Regions from separate parts of the Vreelandella sp. V005 genome, predicted to be linked through region 1. Evidence: predicted binding sites of a transcription regulator. Region 1 holds the regulator's gene; each other region holds the start of a gene.
The links. Region 1 encodes sigma-54, which starts transcription at its own class of promoters, with help from an activator protein. Its sites were predicted from a motif close to TGGCACNNNNNTTGCTNT; they were not measured.

Region 1 (6,233 bases):
CTATATTGGCATCGCGACCTGTGAATTGGCGAAGGGTAGGATCCCAGTAAGGATTAGGTAGGCAACGTACGTCGAAAACCAAGTCAGCATCCAGCGGAACCCCACGCTTATAACCAAACGACTCCAGTGTCAGTGTGAGCTTATCGCGCCGTTGATGTGCCACTTGGTCGGTAATCCGGCGGCGTAAATCGTGAACCGATAGCCGTGAAGTATCGATCAATAAATCAGCCAGATCACGAATATCGTGTAGCGTCTCTTCTTCTTTATTGATGGCTTCTTCAAGTGTCATTTCGCTGTCGCGCGTTAGCGGGTGGCGACGACGAGTGGCGGAGTAACGCTCAAGTAATATGCGCGCATCCGTGGTCAAATAGATCACTTGAAAATTAATCTTACGTTGCCGCAGCTCCTCTAACATAGAGGGCAGTCGTTCCAAGGCGCCAGGCAAGTTGCGCGCGTCAATGCTGACCGCTAAATGGGCACGGTCGCCTTGGTCGCGTAGTTGGTCCACCAACGAGCCCAGCAGCATGGCAGGGAGGTTATCAATCGCATAATAGCCAAGGTCCTCAAGCGCTTGTAAGGCGATAGATTTACCTGAACCAGAGCGGCCGCTAATGATCACAAGTTGCATAGAGTCTCTCTTTGCTTTGATCAGCAAGCTGCGTTGAGGGTGGTGAAGTTAAACTTCCCCGCCATAAGGTACTGCAGGCCTCAGGCTATTACGGGGAGGTTTGATCACGAATTTTGGCGGTAAGTAACTCAAGTAATTCGCGCTGGCTGCCTGCTTTACGTAGCTGCTGACGGGTACCTGAATCGTTCATAATGGTGGCGACTTGCCCAAGCAGTGAGAGATGCGTGTCATCCGCTTCCTCTGGCACCAATAATACGAATACCAAGTCAACGGGGTCGCCGTCGATGGCGTCAAAATCAATGGCTTCTGTGAGCTTTAAAAACCCCGCAATGGGAGTAGTGCAGTGTGGGCTACGCGCATGAGGGATAGCCACGCCATTACCAATGCCGGTGCTGCCCAAGCGCTCGCGGCCGATTAAGCGGCTGAACACTTCTTGGCTGTCCAGGCTGGGAGTATTTTGGGCAATAAAGGTGCTGAAAAACTCCAGCACCCTTTTTTTGCTGCCCCCGGGGACGTCAAAAAGAACCCGTTCCGGGGGGAGTATGGTTTCCAACGTCATTGAATTAACGCACGCCAGCGCCTTGGGCGCGAGCTTGTGCTTTTTCCTTATGTTTAACAAGTTGACGGTCAATTTTGTCCGCTAACGCGTCAATGGCGGCGTACATATCACTGTCTAGGGCTTCGGCATGTAAATCAGCCCCTGCTGCATGCAGTGTACAGGCGGCTTGCTGGCGCTCTTTCTCCACCGATAGGGTGACTTGCACCGTGGTTATATTGTCGTAATGGCGCTCTACACGTTCAAGCTTTTCGTTGACATAGTCACGCAAGGCGTCAGTCAGTTCTACGTGATGACCAGTGATATTAACTTGCATTGACGTACTCCTTATCCATCGGACTGTACTTCGATTGTAACCCTTTTTGCCGTATTGCAAAGCCCTTGTCGAGAGTTTCCCCTTAAACGTTGACCAGCGCTAGCGTAAGCGACGGCGTTCACTGGAAGAGGGAATGCCCATCGCTTCGCGATATTTTGCCACCGTACGGCGGGCTACCTGAATTCCCCCCTCGCCTAATAGTGTTACTAAACGACTATCAGAAAGTGGTTTGCCGGGCGGTTCCTCTTGAATTAGCTTCTTAAGGCGGGCGCGGATCGCGGTGCTTGAGTGGCTGTCACCGTCCTGGCCGCTGACTTGGCTTGAAAAAAAGTATTTGAGCTCAAAAACGCCCCGAGGCGTATGAATAAATTTCTGAGTGGTTACTCGGGAGATTGTCGACTCGTGCATTTCGACGGCTTCGGCGATATCGGCCAGAATAAGCGGTTTCATGGCTTCTTCGCCATGTTCTAAAAAGCCAATTTGTCGTGTGACAATTTCGCGGCCAACCCGCAGCAAGGTATCGTTGCGACTAGAGAGGCTTTTGATCAGCCAGCGTGCTTCTTGCAGGTGCTCTTTCAAAAACTGGTTGTCTTGGCTTTTGTCAGCACGTTTGATCAGGCTGGCGTAATCGGGCTGAATGCGCAGTCTTGGCAGGGCCTCTGGGTTGAGTTCTAAGTGCCAGCCTTCATGGTCATGGCGTACGACGAGATCCGGCGTTACGTAGCTGTCGTCGGTATCGCCATAGGCGCTGCCTGGGCGGGGATCAAGACTGCGTATTAGCAGAATGACATCCGCCAATTGGGCGTCATCGAGCCCCAGGCGGCGCTTGAGCAAACGTATGTCGTCTTTACCCAATGCTTCAAGAAATTGACGCACTAAGCGACGAGCGGGCACCAGTAGTGGTGTGTTATCGGGCAGGGCAGCCAACTGCAGCATTAAGCACTCCCGCAAGTCGCGGGCAAATATCCCCGTGGGCTCGAACTGCTGGAGTTTAAGTAGAATGGTTTCTACTTCGCGCTGGCTGAGCCCTTCGATTCCCTGGTCGCGAAGCCCTTCACGGATGTCATTAAGCGGCTGGGTTAAGTAGCCATTCGCGTCAAGCGCATCGATTAGGCTTTCTGCGACTAGCTGCTCCCTGGCACCAAAATCGGTCATCGCAAGTTGCCACAGCAAGTGCCCATGAAGACTCTGGCCAGCCGCCTGACGCTCGAAGTCAGGGCCTTCGCTGCTGCCGCTGTGAGTGCCAACGTCTTGATAGGTGTCAGACCAGTCGCTGTCGACGGATAATTCGGTAGGAATACTCTCTGACCACTCTTCCTCTTTAGTCTCGCTGACGGCCTGCTCGCTAAATTCATCTTCCTGTTCCAGCAGGGGATTGGCATCCAAGGCCTGCTGAATTTCTTGACGGAGGTCCAGCGTTGACAGCTGTAGCAGGGCAATCGCCTGCTGCAGCTGAGGCGTCATGGTTAGCTGTGTGCCGATACGCAGTTGGAGAGAAGCTTTCATGACCATCTGAGAACCACTCGTTAATCAGAATGCTCCACCCTAGTGTGAGTAGCTCCTGGGCGCAAGTGCAATAAGCATGCCATTGGTAGTAAAGTTGTTGTGGAACACGATTTAGAGGCAAAAAGTTTAGATGCAAAAATCAACTCAGAGGCGAAAATCAGCGCCTAAATAAACGTCTCTCACTTTTTGGTTAGTCAGAATCGATTCGGTTGAGCCGCTGGCGATGATCTGCCCATCGCCCACGATGTAGGCGATATCGCAGATGTCGAGCGTTTCGCGCACGTTGTGGTCAGTGATGAGTACGCCAATATGACGCTGCTTAAGAGCCCGGATGATGGTTTTAATCTCGCCGACCGAAATGGGGTCAACGCCAGCAAACGGCTCATCCAATAATATAAAGGCGGGTTCCGTGGCTAGTGAGCGAGCTATTTCTACTCGCCTGCGTTCGCCGCCTGAAAGGCTCATGCCCAGGTTGTCGCGAATATGCGTGATATGGAAGTCTTCTAGCAGTGCCTCCAGGCGCTGCTCGCGATCGCTGCGGTTAAGCTCTTTGCGCGTTTCAAGTATCGCCATAATATTATCGGCGACCGATAATTTACGGAAAATCGACGCCTCTTGTGGCAGGTAGCCAATCCCCGCCGCTGCACGCTCATGCATGGGAGCGCGGGTGAGGTCTACCTCGTCGATGCCCACTTTGCCTGCATCGGATTTTACCAGCCCCACGATCATATAAAACGAGGTGGTTTTGCCCGCGCCGTTGGGGCCGAGCAAGCCAACCACGCTGCCTTGGGAAATCTCTAAATTAATGTCTTTGACCACCCGGCGACGTTTGTAGCTTTTGGCCAAGTGGTGGGCATACAAGGTTTTGATGGGCGCAGTGTCTGTAGTTGCCAAAGCGTGGCTCCCTATTGTTCGGGCTGAAGCGTCATGCGGATACGCTGGGGTTCGCTGCCGTCTACGTCAGAGCGCGCTTGGATCACTTCACGGTCAATGAAATATTCAAGACGACCGCCGGTAAAGGTATCTGCTTGTTGGATCAATTCGGCTTGGTCTATCAGCTCGACCCGACGCTCGGCGACATGATAAATAATGCGCCTTGCCCAGCCTTCCGTAGGACCTTCTTGCCCTTCGACCTGATGGCGCAAGTAGGCGCGTTCACCGGTCGAGGTGGCGCGGGAGAGCTCACCTGCCTCATTGCGTTCGATCTCTACACGATCGCCTCGTAACTGCATTTCACCTTGACGGATGTTGACATCGCCGCTGTAGACAGCGGTACCCGCGCGCTGATCAAGATCTAAACGATCGGCTTCGACTTCCACCGGGGCCTGACTGTTTTGGGCCAGGGCCGAGAGCGGCAGCGCTAAGGCAAATAGGGCAGTAGATAGCAGTGTTTTCATGGCGAATCCTGTTAGCGTTGCGTGGCCGGAGGGTGCGAGCCACGTACATTATCCGTTAGGCGAACTTGGCTTTCGTTAAGCCAAGCATCCATCCGTGACGCGCTCATTTGCTGGGGCGGCTGTTGCAGCAGCACCGGTGTTTCGCTCCACGCATGTTGGTTTAGTCCGTCATAGTGCAATAATTCAGTATCTAACTGCCAACCCTCATCCGGTGCGATCAGGCGGGCTGATCCTGACAACAGCAAGGCCTGGGTGGCCGTGTTAAGGGTGCCAATATCGGCGCTGGCCAGCCATTGACGGTTTTCGCTGTCGTATAAAATGGCTTCGGGTTCTTCCGTCCAAGTTTCGCTTTGTTGCGGCGTATGGATCAGGCGCGGTGTTTTAAGCGCCTGTAATATTTTGCCATTATCGCCGAACAGGGTTATCTCAGCGTTTTCCAACACGTGGCCTGGTTCTTGGGCCTGCGCTTCGGGATCGATAGTCGTGTCTTGGGGCCCACGCGGGTCGAGCCAAACCAGCAAGGCGCCCAACGCCATTACCAGCCCGGCTAGCCAGGCGCGTGTTTTAAACCGTTTAGTCATTACGTGCGACCGTGCAGGTAAGTATCCAGCACTGCGCCCCAGTGCCCTTGCGACTCTAGCAGCGTGTCACAAATTTCACGCACTGCGCCGTGCCCGCCTAGGCGGTCGGTGATCCAGTCGGCGTGGGTGTGCATGTAATCTGGCGCATTGGGAACGGTGATGCCGATGCCGCAACGCTTGATGGCTGCCAAGTCCGGTAGATCGTCACCGCAGTAGGCAACTTGCTCCAACTCAATATCGAGACGCTGGCAAAGCCCGCGCAACGTAGCGAGCTTGTCTTCGCAACCTTGATGCACCAGATCAATGCCAAGCGAAGCCGCACGCTGGCTAACCATGGGGGAGTCACGGCCGGTCACCAGCGCAACATGGATACCCACGCGCTTGAGTAGTTTCAGGCCATGACCATCTTGCGTATGGAAGGCTTTGATTTCGATGCCGTCGGCCTGGAAATAGAGGCGACCATCGGTGAGGACGCCGTCAACGTCCAGCGCCAATAGGCGAACACGGCGGAGTCGATCAAGTAGCGCGACAGGTAGGGTCATAGAGCCTCCGTTATATTAATGGGTCAAATTGATGATAAACGCCGCTGGTTTAAATGACGCCGCTGGCGAGCAAGTCATGCATATGGAGCGCCCCAATAGGGCGCTGTTGCTCATCGACTACCGCCAGCGCCGTAATGCGGCTCTCCTCCATAATGCGTACCGCCTCCGCTGCCAGCACATCGGGGCCGATGCGCTTGCCAGGGCGCGTCATGACATCGTCAACGCAAATTTCGCGTAGATTATCGAACTGATCCAGCGTGCGCCGCAGGTCGCCGTCGGTGTAGACCCCGGCGAGGCGGCCATCACTGTCTACCACACACGTAAAGCCTAGACCTTGCCGGGTAATTTCCAATAGCGCATCGCGCAGCGGGCTGCCCAGTGGCACTTGTGGCAGGCGCGCGCCGTCATGCATCAGGTCTCTTACGCGTAGCAGCAAGCGTTTGCCCAGGCTGCCGCCAGGATGAGAAAGCGCGAAATCTTCAGCGGTAAAGCCGCGCGCTTCCAGCAATGCGACGGCCAGGGCATCGCCAAGCGCCAGGGCGGCCGTGGTAGAGCTGGTCGGGGCCAGGTCGAGCGGGCATGCTTCACGCTCAACACCGCTGTTCAAGTGCGCATCGGCATGGGTGGCAAGCGTGGAAGTGGGGCGCCCTGTCATGCTGACAAGCGGTGTGCCCAGGCGTTTAAGCAGTGGTAAAAGCGCGGTGACC
Region 2 (6,233 bases), on a different contig from region 1:
AAGCCCGATTCGTTCAGGGTATCGGTGTGGATCGCCACCTGCACATCGTAAGCATCGGCCACGTTCAGGCAGTTATTGATTGAAGCGGGCGTAGTGCCCCAGTCTTCGTGCAGCTTGAGGCCCATCGCGCCCGCTTTAAGCTGAAGCTCCAGGGATTCCGGCAGGCTGGCGTTGCCCTTACCCAGAAAGCCGATATTCATCGGCATATCGTCCACCGCCTGGAGCATTTTACCAATATGCCAGGGGCCTGGCGTGCAGGTAGTGGCGTTGGAACCTGTAGCCGGGCCGGTGCCGCCGCCGAGCATGGTGGTCACGCCGCTCATCAGCGCTTCTTCAACCTGTTGGGGGCAGATAAAGTGGATGTGGGAATCGATACCGCCCGCGGTGAGTATTTTACCTTCGCCGGAAATGATTTCAGTGCCGGGGCCAATCACGATCTCCACATCAGGCTGTACGTCGGGGTTGCCCGCCTTGCCAATCGCGGCGATGCGACCTTTCTGAATGCCCACATCAGCTTTGACGATGCCCCACCAGTCGAGAATCAGCGCATTGGTGATGACCGTATCCATGACCGTGTCGTCAGCACGCTGGCTTTGGCCCATGCCGTCGCGGATGACTTTGCCGCCGCCGAACTTTACCTCATCGCCGTAATGGGTGGCGTCTTTCTCGACTTCGATCCACAGCTCGGTATCGCCCAGGCGCACACGGTCGCCCACCGTGGGGCCGTACATATCAGCGTAGGCTTGTCGGCTGATTTTGTTGGTCGGCTTCATTGTTTATCCCCCTCTAGCGCGCCCATCACTTCACCGCGGAAGCCGTAAATTTCGCGCTTGCCGACAAATGGAATCAGCGTGACTTCGCGGGTCTGGCCGGGCTCAAAGCGAATCGCCGTGCCGGCGGCCACGTCCAGGCGAAAGCCTCGGGTTTTGTCGCGATCAAACACCAGCGCCGGGTTGGCTTCGGCGAAGTGGTAGTGGGAGCCGATCTGGATTGGGCGGTCGCCGGTATTGGCCACTTCGACACTAATCCGCTCACGCCCCACACACAGCTCGATATCACCCTGTTTTAATTGGTACTGTCCTGGAATCATTGGGCCGGGAATCATCAGGCGCTCTCCTGCTGAAAACTAGTTGATAGGTGTGTGGACAGTAACCAGCTTGGTGCCGTCCGGGAAGGTGGCTTCCACCTGCACTTCGTCGACCATTTCAGCCACGCCTTCCATCACATCGTCACGGCTAAGAATCTCGCGGCCATAGCTCATTAAGTCCGCCACACTACGGCCATCCCGGGCGCCTTCCATAATCTCAAAGCTGATCAGCGCTACCGCTTCGGGGTAGTTCAGCTTCAGCCCGCGTGCCTTACGACGCTCCGCCAGTTGGGCGGCAGAGAACAGCAGGAGCTTGTCTTTATCTCTTGGGGTTAATTCCATGGGGCGTTTCTCCAGCAATCTATTCGATTAGGTTAACCAAATACGCGGTGTATGGGCGTCTCGCTCAATCCATAGGGGGCGCAAAAGTTGCCAAGCCTGCTCGCATAATGCCCAGGCTTCATTACGCGAGTTACCCAAGTATCGTAGTAGCAGCACGCCATGGCGGACGGTCACCGCCCAGCGTGCGTTATCCGGCAGCGCTTCACGCAACGCTTCAATCGCCCCAGGCGCATCATCAATACCTACCGCCCAGAGCGTGGCCTGCACGGTGGCACCACCCTGCCCCCAGCGCCCAGCAAAGCGTGGGTGAAGTGGGTCTAACGGTTGACGTTCTAACCACAGCGGCTTGCCGTCCAGGGTTAAGCGGAAGTGTTGCTCAATGCGGCCTGAAATGTAGGGTAAATCGCTCGCCGGGCGGCCTAGCGCCATCACTTCCCAGCCCAAGCAGCGGGCACTGCCATGCAGCTCGATATGGGTGCGCTGCTCGCCTTTCGAGCCATCGAAGGCGATAGTCTCCTGGGGCAGCCACTCCAGCGTGGCGCCATCTTCAACGCTTAACCGGGTGTGCTGGGTCCAAGCCACGCCCTGACTATCAGCTTTGTAGAGTTTATTGGCAGCAGGTGTTGTGAGTAGCGCATGGGCACCGCCCTCGACATGGGCGCCAATGGTAAGCGCATCGCCGCTCACCAGCCCGCCTGGTGGGTGAAGCACGTATACATGGCATACCTCACTGCGGCCTTCCGGGTAAAACGGCCGTTGCACCCGCAGCGGCCCCTGGTGACGCGCCTGTACCATGCGAGTAACGCCGTCGCGCTGGGCAAAACGCAGAGCCAACGAAGCCGCCCAGTGGCGGCCTTGATCAAAACGGTGGCCAGAGGCAAGGGGGGATTTTGCGATATCGCATAGCATCATAATTAGCTATCGCTTCCTTTCAGTAAGCCGTTAGCTAATCAGTGCAATTAATGCGCCAAAATGGTGAAAGGCGGTGAGCCCTGTACTTTCTCAAGTACACATCCGTTATAAAGGGTGTCCGCCGTCGAAACATGCACCAAAAAAGATCACAAAGAACCTCATTAGCACCAAAAAAGAGCGCCTGTATGGCTAACAGTAGAAGGAAGATATTGGCCCGCCAGGGTGACGGGCGTAGAGGGAAAATAGGTGTGGATAAATCAAACCGTCAAGTGCTGCTTGATCAGCTCATTGGAAAGCTCGCTGATCTCGCCTTTGGCTACCGGGCGGCCGCGATCCATGATCACAAAGCGGTCGGCGTACTTACGAGCGAAGGGCAGCTTCTGCTCCACCAACAGTACAGTTAAACCATCCTCGTTGATCAGCTGGCGAATCACCTGACCGATCTGGGCGACGATATTGGGCTGGATGCCCTCCCCCGGCTCATCCAGAATCAGCAGCTTGGGCTCGATGACCAGTGCGCGGCCAATCGCCAGCTGCTGCTGTTGCCCGCCGGATAAATCACCGCCACGGCGGTGTTTCATCTCTTTAAGCACCGGGAACAGCTCGTAGACCCGCTCAGGAATCTTTTTCAGCCCATCGCTGCGGGCGGCTAGGCCGGTGCGCAGGTTCTCCTCCACGGTCAGCAGCGGAAATATCTGCCGCCCTTGAGGCACGTAGCCAATCCCCAACCGCGAGCGCGCTTCAATGGCTTTTTTAGTCAGTTGGATCTCGCCTGCCTCGCTTGAGTAGCGCAGCTCACCGCTTTTGACCGCCACTTCACCCATCACGGCTTTCAGCAGCGTGGTTTTACCCACGCCGTTGCGCCCCATCACGCAGGTGCACTCCCCGGCGGGCACTTCAAGGTCCAAATCCCACAGGGTATGGCTTTCGCCGTAGAACTGGTTGAGCTTTTCAATGGCTAGCATTAGGCGGCCTCCTCGTCATCGGCACCCAGGTAGACCTCGATCACTTTAGGGTCGTTGGAGACTTGATCCATGGTGCCTTCCGCCAGCACGCTGCCCTGGTGCAGTACGGTCACTTGGCGGGCAATCGAACGCACGAAGCCCATGTCGTGTTCCACCACCATCACGGACTGCTTGCCCGCCAGCCCGGTGAGTAGCTCGGCGGTGCGCTCCATCTCCTGCTCGGTCATGCCCGCCACTGGCTCATCCACCAGCAGTAGACGCGGGCGCTGCATCAGCAGCATACCGATTTCCAGCCACTGCTTCTGTCCATGGGAAAGAATGCCTGCGGGCTGATGGCGCAGTGCCGTCAAGCCGATGGTTTCCAGTACTTCATCGATGCGGTCTTTGATCTCGCCGGTCATGCGGGCAGTTAGGGTGGGAAAGATCCGCTTGTCGGCGGCCATGGCCAATTCCAGGTTTTCAAACACCGAGAGCGCTTCAAACACGGTGGGCTTTTGAAACTTGCGGCCAATGCCCAGGCTGGCGATATCGGGCTCGTTCATATGCAACAAATTATGACGGCTACCGAACCACACACTGCCGCTATTGGGTCGGGTTTTGCCGGTGATGATATCCATCATGGTGGTTTTGCCCGCCCCATTGGGGCCGATAATGCAGCGCAGCTCACCGTCGTTGATAGTCAGGTTGAGATTATTGATGGCTTTGAAGCCATCAAAGCTCACGGTGACATCTTCCATATAGAGAATCGGCCCGTGGCGAACGTCCACCGGTGAGGCCTGAGGCGCCATGAAATCGAACACCCGGTCACGCTGGGTCAGCGATTGCAGCAAACTCATGCTGAGGCCTCCTTGGATGTCTGTTGTTGGTCAGGGTTAGCCGAATCGTCGCGCTTACGGCGCTTGAGGTAGCCAAACAGCCCCGCCACCCCTTTGGGCAGAAACACCGTGACCAGTACGAACATCGCGCCCAGGGCAAACAGCCAGGCATCGGGCATGACGCCAGTAAAGATGGTTTTGGCGTAGTTGACCAAAATGGCGCCAATCACCGCGCCATACAGCGTGGCGCGACCGCCCAGCGCTACCCACAGCACAATCTCGATGGAGAAAATAGGCGAGAATTCGCTGGGGTTGATAATCCCCACTTGCGGCACGTAAAGCGCCCCGGCCAGGCCCGCCAGCATGGCCGATACCACAAACACAAACAGCTGGAAACGCTCGACCCGGTAGCCGAGAAAGCGTGTGCGCGCTTCGGCGTCACGAGTAGCCACGCTCACCCGCCCCAGCTTGCTGGTGACAATCGCACGGCAGAGGATATAACCCAGCGCCAGCGCAACGCCGGTGGCGAGAAACAGCCCTAGGCGCGTGGCGTCGCTGCGCAAATCGAAACCGACGATTTCGCGGAAATCAGTCAGGCCGTTATTGCCGCCGAAGCCCATTTCATTGCGGAAGAAGGCTAGCATCAAAGCAAAGGTCAGCGCCTGAGTAATGATCGACAGATACACCCCGGTGACCCGCGAGCGAAACGCTAAAAAGCCAAACACCAGCGCCAGTAGCCCTGGCGCCAGCAGCACCATGATGAAGGCGAACCAGGCCATATCGAAGCCGTGCCAGAACCAGGGCAGGCTGTCCCAGTTGAGGAACACCATGAAGTCGGGGAGTACCGGGTGGCCGTAGGTGCCGCGATCACCGATCTGGCGCATTAAATACATGCCCATGGCGTAGCCGCCGATGGCGAAAAAAGCACCATGCCCAAGGCTTAAAATACCCAGATAGCCCCACACCAGATCCACCGCCACGGCAAGCAACGCATAACTCAGGTACTTACCAAACAGATTGACGGTATAGGCGCCCACATGCAGCGGGTTCTCCGGCGGAATCGCCACGTGCAGGATAGTGACCAGCGCCAGCGCGGCGACCAGCACGCCCAAAAAGATCTGCGTTGAGCGCTCGCTGAAGGGACGTGTTAGCCAAAAATTGGTCGATGATTCGGTCGTTAGTGACATGTTTAGCCCTCCGCAGCCCGGCCCTTCTGCGGGAAGAGTCCACGCGGGCGTTTCTGAATGAATAGGATGATGAAGACCAGCACGATGATTTTGGCCAGTACCGCGCCAGCCCAGGGTTCCAGCACTTGGTTGATGACCCCCAGCGATAGCCCAGCCACCAGCGTGCCCCACAGGTTACCCACGCCGCCGAATACCACCACCATGAAGGAGTCGATGATGTAGTTCTGCCCCAGGTTGGGGCCGACGTTGGTAAGCTGGGAGAGCGCGACACCGGCAAGCCCGGCCACACCCGAACCTAGTGCAAAGGTCATGATATCCACACGAGTGGCACGAATGCCCATGGAGCGTGCCATGGCGCGGTTCTGGGTGACAGCACGTACCTCAAGGCCCAGCCGGGTGCGGCGCATAATCAGCATCAGGCCGGCAAACACTACCAGCGCAAAGCCGAGCACATACATGCGATTGAGCGTCAGCGACAGCGCATCGTTCACTACCAATGAACCGCTCATCCACTCGGGGGTGATGACGGTACGGTTGAGCGGTGAAATCACCGTGCGCACCAGCTGCTGCAGAATCAGGCTGATACCGAAGGTCGCAAGCAGGGTTTCCAGCGGGCGGCCTTTGAGGAACTGAATCACGCCGCGCTCGATCGCCACACCAGCCAAAGCGGCAACCATAAAGCCTGCGGGAATCGAGAGGATCAACGCCAGCCCCGGTTGGCCGGGCAGCAGTTGCTGCATCGCCCAGGTGGTGTAGGCGCCCAGCATCATTAGTTCGCCGTGGGCCATGTTGATCACGCCCATAACCCCGAAGGTGATCGCCAAGCCAATGGCAGCCAGCACCAGCACCGAGCCAAGGCTCAAGCCGAAATAGAGGGTTTCCAGGCCGCGATTGAGCTTGAGCTGCTGCTCGATCCCCGCTAGTG
Region 3 (6,233 bases), on a different contig from region 1:
TGGCCGAGCATGGCGAGGCGATGTGCGCAGGAGAGCCCGGCAGGCCCGGCACCTATCACGGCGATGTGGCGGCCAGTGCTGGCGGCGCGTTTGAACGGGTGACTCTCAAACTGCATGTGGTCAGTCGCATGGCGTTGTAGCAAACCAATCAGCACCGGCTGGCACTCGGCGTCGTGGTTGCGAACACAGCTGCGCTCGCAGAGGATTTCCGTAGGGCAAACTCGGGCGCAGCTGCCGCCCAGAATGTTGGCTTCCAAAATGGTCTCCGCCGCGCCATTAATATTGTTTTCGCCGATCTGGCGTATGAAGCTTGGGATATCGATATCCGACGGGCAGGCCTCGACGCAGGGCGCGTCATAACAGTAGAGGCAGCGTTGGCTTTCGATGATGGCCTGACGCGGCGTCAGCGGTGGGTGAAGATCGCTGAAATTATGTGCCAGAGTCGCAGGGTCGTAGGTGCCGACCTCTTTTGCATTGGGCAGGTGATCAAGTGAATGGGTCACGGTCGTTTCTCCATTGCTCTATTCTTCATGAGGGCCGGTGTTAGCGCGACACCGCCACAGGGGCATTCAGCTCGGCGCGTTTGGCGAGCAGCTCGAATACACCGGGGTAGGCGGGGCGCTTCAAGTAGCGTCCTGCGCCCCGCTCGGCATGCAGTTCGCCGTCGCGCCATGTCCATTTGCCCTGGCTGATGGTGTGGCGAGCGATACCGCGCACCGTTTTGCCCTCGAAGATGTTGAAATCGACGTTCTGATGGTGAGTTTTGGCAGAGATCGTGCGTGTGCCGTTCGGGTCCCACACCACGATATCCGCATCGGCACCCACTTGAATCGCCCCTTTGCGTGGGTAGAGGTTGAATATCTTGGCGGTATTGGTGGAAGTGACGGCGACAAACTCCTGGGGCGAGAGCTTGCCTGTATTCACGCCTTCGTCCCACAGCACGGCTAAGCGATCTTCCACACCTGCGGTGCCGTTAGGAATCTTGGTAAAGTCATCTTTACCGGCGGCTTTCTGCTCTTCGCAGAAGCAGCAATGGTCGGTGGCAGTGGTTTGTAAGTTTCCCGATTGAAGGCCATGCCATAGCGCCTCTTGATGGCCTTTAGGGCGGAAGGGCGGACTCATCACGTGAGCGGCCGCCGTGGCCCAGTCCGGGTGCTGGTACACGCTGTCGTCGATCACCAAATGCCCGGCTAAACACTCGCCAAATACGGGATGGCCCTGCTGGCGGGCGTAGGCGATTTCATCCACGGCATCTTTGGTAGACACGTGGACGAGATAGACCGGCGCGCCTAACGTGCTGGCAATACGAATAGCGCGGCTGGCGGCTTCGCCTTCCACTTGCGGCGGGCGAGACAGCGGATGAGCTTCCGGCCCGGTAATGCCTTGGGCGAGCAGTTTCTGCTGCATGTGGTACACAAGCTCACCGTTTTCCGCATGTACCGTGGGGATCGCACCCAGCTCTAAGCAGCGCGAAAAGCTTTCCACCAAAATGTCATCGGTGGCCATGATGGCACCTTTGTAGGCCATAAAATGCTTGAAGCTGTTGACGCCGTGCTCGCTTACCAGGGTGCCCATCTCCTCTCGCACGCTCTCGTCCCACCAGGTGATCGCCACGTGGAAAGCGAAGTCGGTGGCGGCTTTTTCCGCCCAGCCTTGCCAGGTATCGAAGGCTTCCAGCAGCGACTGGCCGGGGCTGGGGATCACAAAGTCAATAATGGTCGTGGTGCCGCCCGCCATGGCCGCGGCGGTGCCGGTGTAAAAATCCTCGCTGGCCACCGCGCCCATAAACGGCATCTGCATATGGGTGTGGGGGTCGATGCCGCCGGGCATTACCAGTTGATGGCTGGCATCGACGATCTCGCAGCCTTCGGGAATATCGAGATCGGTGCCGATGGCATGGATTTTTCCATCGACGCAGAGTACGTCGGCGCGGTAGGTGTCGGCGTGGGTGACGACAGTGCCGCCCTTGATCAATAAGCTCATGATGCACTCCCTCAATAATGGCTGGCTGCGGCTTATTCGCCGTCGGTGAGGCGGGTATAAGTCTCGGGGCGGCGGTCACGGAAGAACTGCCAGTTGTTGCGCACCTCGCGCACCATATCCAGATCGATCTCGTGTACCAGCAGTTCGTCGTCGGTGTCGCTGGCCTGGGCTTCGATCTTGCCGCGCGGATTAACGATGTAGCTGGAGCCGTAAAAGTCGCCAATATTCCAGGGTGCCTCGGTGCCCACACGGTTGATTGCAGCGATAAAGCAGCCATTGGCGGCGGCTGAAGCGGGCTGTTCCAGCTCCCATAAATATTGGGAAAGCCCAGCGACGGTGGCTGAGGGGTTGAAGATCACCTCGGCGCCGTTGAGCGCCAGCGCCCGCCAGCCTTCGGGGAAGTGGCGGTCATAGCAGATATACACGCCAATCTTGCCGTAGGTGGTATCGAACACTGGCCAGTTGGATTGGCCTGGCTTGAAGAAGAATTTTTCCCAAAAACCGGCCACTTGGGGAATATGGGTTTTGTGATATTTACCTAGGTAGCTACCGTCAGCATCGAAGACCGCCGCGGTGTTGTAGTAAACGCCCGTCTCGGTTTCTTCGTACACCGGCACGATAATGACCATACGGTGTTCGGCGGCGAGTTTTTGCATCATTTGGCAGGTGGGGCCTTCCGGTACGCGCTCGGCGGCGGCGTACCATTTGCCATCCTGGCTGGGGCAAAAGTAGGGTTGGTTGAACACTTCTTGGAAGCACAGTACCTGCACACCTTGCTCAGCCGCTTGCTGGATCATGGGTAGGTGCGCTTCGTTCATGGCATCGCGAATCGCGGCCGGTTCCAAATCCGTACTGGTTTTTAGACCCATTTGAATCAGGCCGATTTTCATTTTCTGCATACAAAAGCCCTCTCGTGTCCTACGCGCCAACCGTTGGCTCGTTTGTAGTGGGAGTAACGGTCCGCAGTAATCAGGTATTGCTAATGTTTGTGAGCCGCTATGGATGAGCCATTAGCGTTGATTGCTTGGCGTGTAGTGACATCGGCTAAATGCCGACGGATTATTGTTATGAGTAAAGTTGTCATAATTGACAGCTTTTTGAACATAGTCCTTTATGCAGTCGCTTTTCAAGGTTTTTTTACTATGGGCGTTAGTTTTTATTAACTAATTGATTTTATATGTAAATATTGTCTTTTATCATCAATTTTACTTATTTGGTGAATGCATGCACATAAATGGTGATTTATTTATAGTTATAAATATCAGTTGGTTATTATTGTTATTTGCGATTTTTCTGAAATTTAATGTATCTTTTTGGTGCGTTATTTTTTTAACCAGCTATGTTTTTTAGGGGAGTTTCTATGTGTTGATTAAAACAATAACAATTTAATAGGGAGTGATTGCCTAACTGTCATTTAAGTCAGCTTTTTGTTCAATAAGTTAACGGGCATGCTTTGTTTTTAGGCATGTTTATTGCTGTAACGAGAGCTGAACCCGTGAATGCGATCGGCAATATCGCTGCTGAGGAGAATAAAATGACTGGCTCAAGAACCCAGATGATCGACAGAGAGGGGCTGATTGAACTTAAAGTCGGTGAGGATGTGCGCAATAGTCCTCGCTTCAATGAGGATATTGCTCCTACCCAGGCCAGCGAGCGCACCTGGAGCAAGTGGAACATTGCGGCGCTGTGGGTCGGGATGTCGATCTGCGTTCCCACCTATACACTGGGTGGCGTATTGACCGCCTACTTTGGCTTAAGCGTTGGCGAGGCGCTCTTTGCCATCTTGCTGGCCAACGTGATTGTGCTGATTCCACTGACGCTCAATGCGTTTCCAGGCACCAAATTCGGTATCCCTTTCCCCGTTGTGCTGCGCTCTTCGTTCGGCATTCTAGGCTCGAATGTGCCCTGCTTGGTGCGTGCGTTAGTCGGCTGTGGCTGGTTCGGTATTCAAACCATGTTCGGTGGCTTGGCAATTCATTTGCTGCTTTCGGAGTTAATTCCTGCCTGGGCGGCGCTTGGCGGCGTGGGGGAGGTAATTGGCTTTTTCGTATTCGGCGCAATGAACCTGTATGTGGTGATCCGCGGTGCAGAATCCATCAAATGGCTGGAAACCTTGGCCGCACCGCTTTTGTTGGCAGTGGGCGTTGGGCTGATGATGTGGGCGTGGCCAAACATGTCGATGACAGAGCTGCTGGCGCAGCCGCCGTCACGCCCAGAGGGTGCTTCCGTTTATGGTTATTTCTTTGCGGGTTTGACCGCCATGGTGGGGTTTTGGGCCACCTTGTCACTGAATATCCCTGACTTCAGCCGCTTTGCCAAAAGCCAGAAAGACCAGATTGCTGGCCAGATCATCGGACTGCCGCTGACAATGTTCTTCTTTGCCGCCCTGGGTGTCGTGTTAACTGCGGCGTCTGAGACGCTGGTGGGACAAACCGTTGCCGATCCAGTGCGGCTGATTGGTTATATCGACAGCCCCTTCTGGGTCGTCATGGCGATGCTGCTGATCATCATTGCTACGATTTCCACTAACACAGCGTCGAATATTGTTTCGCCTACCAATGATTTCCAGAATATTGCGCCCAAACTGATTAATCAGACCCGCGGCGTGCTAATGACCGGCGCGGTGGGTGTTTTGCTGATGGGCTACGATCTGCTGCAAAAGGCAGGTGTGATTCCTCCGGGCGTGTCACTCGAGCAGATGTACTCCAACTGGCTGCTCGGTTACTCCAGCCTACTCGGCCCGATAGCGGGCATTATGGCGGTCGACTACTTTCTAATTAAAAAACAGCGTTTGGATGTGCCGAGTCTTTATCTGGACAACCACGCCTACCCAGCGGTGAATGTGGCCGGCTTTATTGCGTTTGGGGTGCCAGTACTGCTTACCTTGATCTCCCTGCTAACCGGTACAATGAACTGGTTCTACGATTACGGCTGGTTCACTGGCTCTGCGCTAGGCGCCATTGTTTATTTTGTCGCGAGCCAAATGTTGGCATCGTCTACCCAAGCGGGGCCTGCGCCCATCATGGCCAGTGAGGTATCCAAGCACTCCTAATACCTAGGCGGGGCAAGCGGGAATAGGGCAAATCTCGGCTGAGCGCTGAGATTTGCTGTGTCTATTCAGCACCTTTGATAAACCCCAGAAACGCATCCACCACCCGATTGGGGCGTCTGTCGTGGCGGGTGATTAGTACAAACGGAACACGGTAGTGCTGGGAGTCGGCATGAAGGGTGCGCATTTTGCCTGCGCTTACCCATTGTTCGGCGACGTGCTCGGGTAGAAAACCGATAAATCGCCCGGTCAGGATCAGAAATGCCGCGCCTTCGCGATCAGAGGCAGACGCTTGCAGATTGAGCGCTTCATGCGCTTGGCGTGCGGTATCGGGTAGGGGGTAGCGAGGTCGAATCGCTGGGTGGTTGTTGAGCTGGGCGAGGCTCAGTGCCTCATTGGGCACGCTAAACAGCGGATGACCGGCTGCGCAGTAGAGGAACGAAGGCTCGTCATAGAGGTGTCGACTCTCCAAGCTGGTGGGCAAGTTCACTGCAGGTACCACCCCGACGTGTAAATGGCCGTCCATCACGCCCCGAATCACCGCATCGGATGGCTCCATATGAATATGAACCATTACCTCGTGATGAGGCGCAGTGAGCGCTGCCAGCGCGTGGGTCACGTCCATCGCGGGTAGCGTGACGAGGTTATCGGTAATGCCGATATTCAGCTCGCCTTTGACGGTATGGTGTAAGGCGTTGACGTCGCTTTTAAACGTTTCCAGCGCGGTAAGTAGCGTCAAACCCGCCTGGTAAATCTCTTTACCTTCTTCGGTTAAACTAAACCCGCTACGGCCTCGCTGGCAGAGTGAGAACCCCAGCCTGCCTTCCAAATCGTTCATGTGCTGACTAATCGCCGAACGACTGATGCCAAGCGTGGTTTCCGCTGCCGTAAAACCGCCGCATTCAACCACCGTTTTGAAAATTCGAATGAGACGAATCTCGTAGTCGCTCATTTGGCTCAGCGATGCCATAGCAATTCCTTAGTACGCAGCCTCTTAACCTATAACGTCACGCTTTTTAACGTATTGCCTGTGATAAAAACTGATATACAACCCATAAGCACCCCGGCACTATCGGTTTAAGCCACGTCTCAGCGCGTGTGGTGTATCGTTGCTGTTTTTTTACACTGTATCAGGTGTCCTGGTTGGATACCTGAATAAGGCCTCTGTGCGATGTCTGTTACTCCCAATGATGTAAGTGAT

Region 2: the regulator sigma-54 is predicted to act here: its motif matches at 2,382-2,399, upstream of ACUN8H_RS10250 (urease accessory protein UreD).
Region 3: the regulator sigma-54 is predicted to act here: its motif matches at 3,445-3,462, upstream of ACUN8H_RS09230 (NCS1 family nucleobase:cation symporter-1).

The regions. Positions count from the first base shown of each region.
Region 1 covers NZ_JBQXYA010000001.1:86,476-92,708, reverse strand. Annotated here, with positions in the region: gene rapZ (RNase adapter RapZ) at 1-628, opposite strand, end outside; gene ACUN8H_RS00455 (PTS sugar transporter subunit IIA) at 717-1,187, opposite strand; gene hpf (ribosome hibernation-promoting factor, HPF/YfiA family) at 1,192-1,500, opposite strand; gene ACUN8H_RS00445 (RNA polymerase factor sigma-54) at 1,600-3,012, opposite strand; gene lptB (LPS export ABC transporter ATP-binding protein) at 3,151-3,900, opposite strand; gene lptA (lipopolysaccharide transport periplasmic protein LptA) at 3,912-4,403, opposite strand; gene lptC (LPS export ABC transporter periplasmic protein LptC) at 4,415-4,984, opposite strand; gene ACUN8H_RS00425 (KdsC family phosphatase) at 4,984-5,526, opposite strand; gene ACUN8H_RS00420 (KpsF/GutQ family sugar-phosphate isomerase) at 5,576-6,233, opposite strand, start outside.
Region 2 covers NZ_JBQXYA010000003.1:355,962-362,194, forward strand. Annotated here, with positions in the region: gene ureC (urease subunit alpha) at 1-773, opposite strand, end outside; gene ACUN8H_RS10240 (urease subunit beta) at 770-1,090, opposite strand; gene ureA (urease subunit gamma) at 1,127-1,429, opposite strand; gene ACUN8H_RS10250 (urease accessory protein UreD) at 1,457-2,341, opposite strand; gene urtE (urea ABC transporter ATP-binding subunit UrtE) at 2,599-3,306, opposite strand; gene urtD (urea ABC transporter ATP-binding protein UrtD) at 3,306-4,142, opposite strand; gene urtC (urea ABC transporter permease subunit UrtC) at 4,139-5,308, opposite strand; gene urtB (urea ABC transporter permease subunit UrtB) at 5,311-6,233, opposite strand, start outside.
Region 3 covers NZ_JBQXYA010000003.1:133,629-139,861, reverse strand. Annotated here, with positions in the region: gene ACUN8H_RS09245 (NAD(P)-dependent oxidoreductase) at 1-503, opposite strand, end outside; gene hydA (dihydropyrimidinase) at 544-1,983, opposite strand; gene ACUN8H_RS09235 (nitrilase-related carbon-nitrogen hydrolase) at 2,016-2,882, opposite strand; gene ACUN8H_RS09230 (NCS1 family nucleobase:cation symporter-1) at 3,518-5,035, shown strand; gene ACUN8H_RS09225 (LysR family transcriptional regulator) at 5,097-6,002, opposite strand; gene ACUN8H_RS09220 (bifunctional diguanylate cyclase/phosphodiesterase) at 6,204-6,233, shown strand, end outside.